Regions from separate parts of the Micromonospora sp. ATLC20 genome, predicted to be linked through region 2. Evidence: riboswitches for the same ligand, from Rfam matches in the RefSeq annotation. Region 2 holds a riboswitch; the other holds the start of a gene.

Region 1 (3,398 bases), on a different contig from region 2:
GACAGGTAGACCGGCGGGCGCTGCCCCGCCGCGACCAGCCGGGCCACCACCTCGGCGACGATCTGCTGGGCGAGCAACGCCGCGGTGATCGAGGAGACCGCGCCGACGCTGCCGCCACCCGGTAGCGGCAGCGTCGCGTCGCCGTAGGGGGCGCCGTTGTCCAGCACCACGTCGGCGAAGTCGGCCAGCTTGCGGCCGGACGGGTGCCGCGACGTCATCCGGGCCGAGTGCTGTGCCGACGTGATCGCCACCAGCCCGTGCCCGCGTTCCTTCACGATGGACGCGAACTCGACCATCGCCCCGTTCACGCCCGAGTTCGAGGCCAGCACGAACACGTCCTGCGGACGGATCGGCGCCAGCTCGTAGAGGCGGTGCGCGACCGCCGGGTCGCGTTCCAGCTTCGGGCCGAGCACGTCGGCCGGGTCGCCGCCGATCAGCACCAGGTCACGCAGCGCGATCCGGTTGGTGGGCACCAGCCCGCCGGCCCGCCCGGCGATCTCCATGGCCAGCGCCTCGGAGTGCCCGGTGCCGAACGCGTGCACCACCCCGTCGGCCTGCAGCGCCGCCGCGATCAGGTCGGCCGCGTCGGCCACGTTCTGCCGCTGCTCGGCGGCGACCCGGCCGATCGTCTCGGTCACCACCGCCAGGTACGCCTCGGCGCTCACCGTCATGCCTCCTCCGTTCCTGCGCACCGGGCGAGGATCGCCTCGGCCAGCGGGCCGGGCGCCTCGTCCGGGATCCAATGGCTGACGCCGGACAGCTCCACGAACCGGTAGTCACCGGTGACGTGCGCGGCGCACGCCTGCGCGGCCGTCCGGCCGATCGCCACGTCCTTGTCGCTCCAGACGAACGTGGTAGGCACCCCGACCGGGGCGACCGCCTTCATGTCCGTCCCGGTCATCGCGCGGTACCAGTTCAGCGCCGCCGTCAACGCGCCCGGCTCGCGCATCGGCTCTGCGTACCGGGCCACCGCGCCGGCGTCGCCCACGCCGCTGAGCAGCTTGCGCAGTGTGGCGCCGTTCCACGCCAGCAGCACCTTCTCCGCCGTACCGGGCTTGCGGAACAACGCGATGTACGCGGACTTGACCTTCTGCCGCGGGTCGGTGGCGAGCGCATGGCCCATCGCGGCCGGGTGCGGCACCGACACCGCGGTCAGCGTCCGCACCCGCGCCGGGTGCGCCGCCGCCAGGCCCCACGCCACGATCGCGCCCCAGTCGTGGCCCACCACGTGCACGCGGGTCACCCCGAGCGCGTCCAGCACGGCGGCCGCGTCGGCCACCAGCTCCGGAATCCGGTACGCCCCGACGTCGGCCGGACGTGCGCCGGGCGAGTAGCCGCGCTGGTCGAGCGCGTACGTGCGCAGCCCGGCGGCGTGCAGCGCGGGCGTGACCGCGTCCCACTCACCGGAGTGCTGCGGGAAGCCGTGCAGCAGCAGGACCGGGTCACCGCCCTCGGGGCCGCCGGCGCGTACCTCGAACGTCAGTCCCCGCGCATCCACCAGCATGATCGCCACCATACCGACACTCGCCCTGCTGGGCCCCGGGCCGTGGTCGGTGCTAGCGTCTGCGACGAGACAACTTCACATCCGACAGGGGAGCGCACAGCGCTGAGAGTGCGGGCCGGTGCCCGCAGACCCTCGAACCTGATCTGGGTAATGCCAGCGCAGGGAGTTCGGTCGACCTCCAGCCGCGTCGCCGTCCGGTGACAACCGGACGCGGCGTGCGTCTTCTCCTGGTTCACCTCGACGAACTGGGAGCCAACCGTGAACCACACCGACAGCAACAGCTGGCGTACCGTCGACATCGTCGTCGCCTCGGTCATCGCCGTCGCCTTCGGCGTCGTGTTCCAGCTCTGGAACATCCTCTGGAAGGGCAGCGACGGGCCGTTCGCCTTCTTCGCCCCGCTCCAGTCGGTCATGTACGGCGTCTGGCTCATCCCGGCCGTGCTGAGCGCGCTGATCGTCCGCAAGCCGGGGGCGGCACTGCTCACCGAGACGGTCGCCTCGGCGGTCTCGGTGCTGCTCGGCTCCCCGTACGGCGCGATGGCGATCCTCCAGGGCGCGGTGCAGGGCCTGGGCGTCGAGGCTGTCTTCGCGGCCACCCGGTACCGCGTCTACCGGCCGCTCACGGCGGCGCTCGCCGGTGCGTGCGGCGGCCTCTTCGCCACACTGTTCGACGCCCTCTACTGGTACCCCGGCACGAGCTGGACGACGTTCCGGCTGCCCTACATCGCGTTCGGCGTGCTCAGCTGTCTGCTGGTGGCCGGCCTGGGTGCGGTGGCCCTCACCCGCGCGCTGGCGAACACCGGCGTCCTGGACCGCTTCCCCGCCGGCCGCGACCGCGCCCTGGTCTGAGGCTCGCCTCGCCCCGCCCCGGTGATCAAGGAGTTTGCGTCCGCCGGGCACGGTTCTCCGGACGCGAACTCCTTGATCACGCAGGCTGGGCCGGGAGAGGGGGTGGTGGGCGGTGAGCGGGGTGGTGCTCCGGGGGTTCGGGTGGCGGCACGGGGGACGGAAACGCTGGGCTCTGCGCGGGGTGGATCTGCGCGTGGAGAGCGGCGAGCGGGTGCTGCTGCTCGGACCCTCCGGCGCCGGTAAGAGCACGCTGCTGGCCGCACTGGCCGGGCTGCTGCCGGAGGACTCCGGCGAGCAGGAGGGCACCGTCGAGATCGACGGGCTGGACCCGCGCAAGGCCCGCGAGCGCGTCGGCATCGTCTTCCAGGACCCGGAGACCCAGCTCGTCATGGCCCGCTCCGGCGACGACGTGGCGTTCGGGCTGGAGAACCGTGGCGTACCCGCCGGGGAGATCTGGTCCCGCGTCGACGAGGCGCTGCACCGGGTCGGCTTCCCGTACGACAGGGACCGCCCCACCGCGGCGCTCAGCGGCGGCGAGCAGCAGCGGCTCGCGCTGGCCGGCACGCTCGCGCTGCGCCCCGGGCTGCTGCTGCTCGACGAGCCCACCGCCAACCTCGACCCGGCCGGCGCCGGCCTGATCCGCCGGGCCGTCGCGAACGCGCTCGACCCGGACACCACGATGGTCCTGGTCGAGCACCGGGTCACCGAGGCGCTGCCGCTGGTCGACCGCGTCGTGGTGCTGGAACCCGGCGGCGGCGTGCGCGCCGACGGGCCGCCCGACGCGGTCTTCGCCGCGCACGGCGAGGCGCTTGCGGCCGCCGGGGTCTGGGTACCCGGCCACGTCGCGCCGCCCCGGCACGCCACCACGCCGCCCGGCGACGTGCTGCTCACCGCGGAGCGGCTCGGCCTGCCGCCGCGGCTCAACCCCACCGATCTCCGGGTACGCGCCGGCGAAGCGCTCGCCGTCCTCGGTCCCAACGGGGCCGGGAAGTCCACACTGGCGCTGCTCCTGGGCGGCCTGCTGAAGCCCGGCACGGGCGCCGTC
Region 2 (3,398 bases):
GTGGCGGCCGGTACGCCGAGCGGCTGGCCGCCGCGCGCTGGGACGTCATCGAGGCGATCGAGGCGTACGCGGCCGAGCGCGGCATCACCATGCTCCAGGTGGCCATCGGCGGCCTGGCCGCCCGTCCCGCCGTGACCTCCGTGATCGCCGGCGCGACGACCCCCGAGCAGGTGAAGGCGAACGCCGAAGCCGGGACGTGGCAGCCCAGCGACGAGGACCTCGACGCCTTGGACGCCATCCTCTGACCGTCCCCGCCACCGACGGCCCGCCCTTACCTCGGGCACCCAATCCCCTCCCCCCAGAGGCAGCGCTCACGACGAGTGGAACACCATGGGTGTCAAGAGGGCCTTGAGACACCCATGGTGTTCCACTCGCGGCTGATTCTGACGATGAGTGGAACGCCATGGGTGTCTGCGGGCGGCGGGTGGCGGGCCGGGGCTGCGGGCACGGATCAGTGGTTCGTCTCGATGGCGCGACGTTCTGCCAGGGCCTGGCGCACCAGGGCCACTGTGGCGTCGGGGCGGCGTAGCACGTCGTCGGCGGTGAACCGGAGCACGACCCACCCGGCCGCGCGGAGCGCGTTCAGGCGCGCCACGTCCCGCCGGAAGTGCGCCCGCTCCCGGTGGTGGTCACCGTCGTACTCGACCGCGAGGCGGAGAGCCGGCCAGGCCAGGTCCACCCGAGCCACGAAGCGTCCGCCGGTGCGTACCTCGTGCTGTGCGACGAGCGGGCCGAGGCCGGCGTCGAGCAGGAGCAGCCGCAACCGTGTCTCCATCGGGGACTCGCTCAGCGGCTCGGCCACCGCCAGTACCTCGCGCAGCAGCGGAGCACCCGGCCAACCCGGCCGGTCGGCGGCGTAGGCCCGCAGGGCGGGCAGCATCACGACCCGGCGACGCAGCAGCGCGTCGACGGCGACCAACGCCTCGACGCGGGTGCCGTGGCGGCCCAGGTCGAACGCGGTACGCAGCGGGGTGGTGACCGGTAGCCCGCCGACGAGGGTGCGGTCCCGCGCCGCCATCGGCGACCGGACCACCCGCAACCGTGGGTGCGGTCGCAGTCGAGCAGCAGGCGGCAGCACCACTGTGACCGGCGCGTCGCGGGTGAGCACGTCCACGCCGTACACCCAGGCGGCGCTGCGCCCGGCAAGCACGGCATCCGGCGGCAGACGCAACGTCACCGCCTCGCACCACATCCGGTGGTCGTCGGCGCGGTATCCGTCCCGGTGCACGTACACGTCCGGCAGCAGGCGGATCCACGCCGGCCCGCGCAGCATCGTCCAGGTGAGCAGCCCTTCGGAGACGACACTGCCGCCCCGGAACGGCACGATCGCCAGGCGGCGCGGAACGCGGGCGGGAACGGCCATCCCGGCAGCGTGTCGTGACGGGACGGTCACCCGCTGCCCCGATCCGGCGGACGGCTGGTTCCTGGGAAAAACCTCACCCGGGCTTCCGTACGGGCGGGAGGCGTCGTACGGTAGGCCGCAAGTGACCCACGGGAGCCCGGTGCGGACCGGGCTGAGAGGGGGGCTGGGAGCCCCCGACCGTCGAACCTGATCCGGGTAATGCCGGCGCAGGGAGGAGCGTTGCCGTGCTGTCCCTGGGACGACTGCATCTCATCACCGACACCCGGCCGGGGCGTGACCCGCTCGCCGTGCTGCGTGCCGCCCTGCCCGTCGCGCGCGCCGACCTCGTCGTGCAGGTGCGCGTGGAGGACGACGCCACCGACCGGGAGGCGTACGAGCTGGCGTGCCGGGTGACCGAGGCGTGCCGGCCGTACGGAGCGCGGTGCCTGGTCAACGACCGGCTGCACGTGGCGCTCGCGGTGGACGCCGCCGGGGGCCACGTCGGCGCGGACGACCTGCCGGTCGCAGCCGCCCGCCGGGTACTCGGCCCGGACGCGGTGCTCGGCGCGACCGCCCGGGAGCCGGTAGGCGCCCGCGCGGCGGTGGACGCGGGCGCGAGCTACCTGGGCGTGGGCCCGTGCCACGCCACCACCACCAAGTCCGGCCTGCCGGACCCGATCGGCCCCGACGGGGTACGCGCGGTCGCCGAGGCGGTGAGCGTGCCGGTGATCGCGATCGGCGGGGTGACCGCCGCGAGCGTGCCGGCGTTGCGGGCGGCCGGGGCGTACGGGGTGGCGGTGGTCGGCGCGCTCAGCCTGGCCGCCGATCCCGCGCACGCCACCGCCGAACTGCTGCGGGCGCTGACGCGATGAGCCCGGCCGACGTGGCGGTGGTGGGCGCCGGGCCGGTGGGACTCGCGATCGCGTGGCGGTGCGCGCAGCGCGGACTGCGCGTGGTCGTGCACGACGACCGGCCCGGGTCGGGTGCGTCGTCGGTGGCCGCCGGGATGCTGTCGCCGGTCGCCGAGGCGTACTTCGGTGAGCACGAACTGACCGCGCTCCTCGTCGAGTCCGCCGCGCGTTGGCCCGGTTTCGCCGCCGAGCTGGCCGGGGCGAGCGGCGTCGACCTCGGCTACCGCACCGAGGGCACGCTCGTCGTCGGGCTCACCGCCGACGACCTGGCCGAGGCGGGGCGGCTGTGGTCGTACCAACGGGGTTTGAGACTGCCGATCACGCCGCTGCGCCCCTCGGAGCTGCGCGACCGCGAGCCGGCGCTGGCGCCGCGCGTGCGCGGCGGCGCTGTCGCGCCCGGCGACCACCAGGTCGACCCGCGGCGGCTGGTCGTCGCGCTGCGCACGGCCGCCGAGCGCGCCGGGGTGGAGCTGCGTCCGGCCCGCGTCGGCGCGCTGTCCGAGGTGGACGCAAGGATCACTGTGGTCGCGGCCGGATGCGGCGCGGCGGCGCTGACCGGCCTGCCGGTCCGGCCGGTCAAGGGCCAGGTGCTGCGGCTGCGCGCGCCGGGTGGCGGTCCGCCGGGCTTCCGGCACGTGATCCGGGGGTACGCGGACAGCGAGTCGGTCTACCTGGTGCCCCGGGACAGCGGAGAGGTCGTGGTCGGGGCGACGGTCGAGGAGCGCGCGGACACCGCTGTCACCGCCGGTGGCGTGCTGACACTGCTGCGCGCCGCCGCCGAACTGGTGCCGGAACTCGTCGAGTACGAAGTGGTGGAGGCAGTCGCCGGGCTGCGTCCGGGTACGCCGGACAACGCGCCGATCATCGGGCCGCTGCCCGGGCAGCCGGGCGTGCTCGCGGCGACCGGGCACCACCGGCACGGCATCGTGCTCACCCCGGTCACCGCCGACCTGGTCACCGAGCTGATCGTCACCGGCGAGCCGGATCCCGCGCTCGCCCCCTTCACCCCGGACCGCTTCGGGAAGGAGCGCACGTGGAACTGATCGTCAACGGCACCGGCCGGACGCTGCCCGAGGGCGTCACCGTCGCCGAGGTGGTCCGCACCGTCACCGACCGGGAGCGCGGGCTCGCCGTAGCGGTGAACG

What was found. Region 2 has a riboswitch for thiamine pyrophosphate ahead of thiE (thiamine phosphate synthase). Riboswitches for the same ligand answer to the same signal wherever they lie in the genome.
Region 1: another riboswitch for thiamine pyrophosphate. It lies ahead of AC2CHG_RS18990 (ECF transporter S component); the one in region 2 lies ahead of thiE (thiamine phosphate synthase).

Annotation. Positions count from the first base shown of each region.
Region 1 is NZ_JBXUOV010000089.1:15,052-18,449, forward strand. Features, by position in the region: gene AC2CHG_RS18980 (SIS domain-containing protein) at 1-671, opposite strand, end outside; gene AC2CHG_RS18985 (alpha/beta fold hydrolase) at 668-1,504, opposite strand; TPP riboswitch at 1,581-1,687, shown strand; gene AC2CHG_RS18990 (ECF transporter S component) at 1,763-2,353, shown strand; gene AC2CHG_RS18995 (ABC transporter ATP-binding protein) at 2,466-3,398, shown strand, end outside.
Region 2 is NZ_JBXUOV010000020.1:29,367-32,764, forward strand. Features, by position in the region: gene AC2CHG_RS07240 (aldo/keto reductase) at 1-245, shown strand, start outside; gene AC2CHG_RS07245 (DUF559 domain-containing protein) at 452-1,363, opposite strand; TPP riboswitch at 1,482-1,593, shown strand; gene thiE (thiamine phosphate synthase) at 1,591-2,214, shown strand; gene thiO (glycine oxidase ThiO) at 2,211-3,296, shown strand; gene thiS (sulfur carrier protein ThiS) at 3,287-3,398, shown strand, end outside.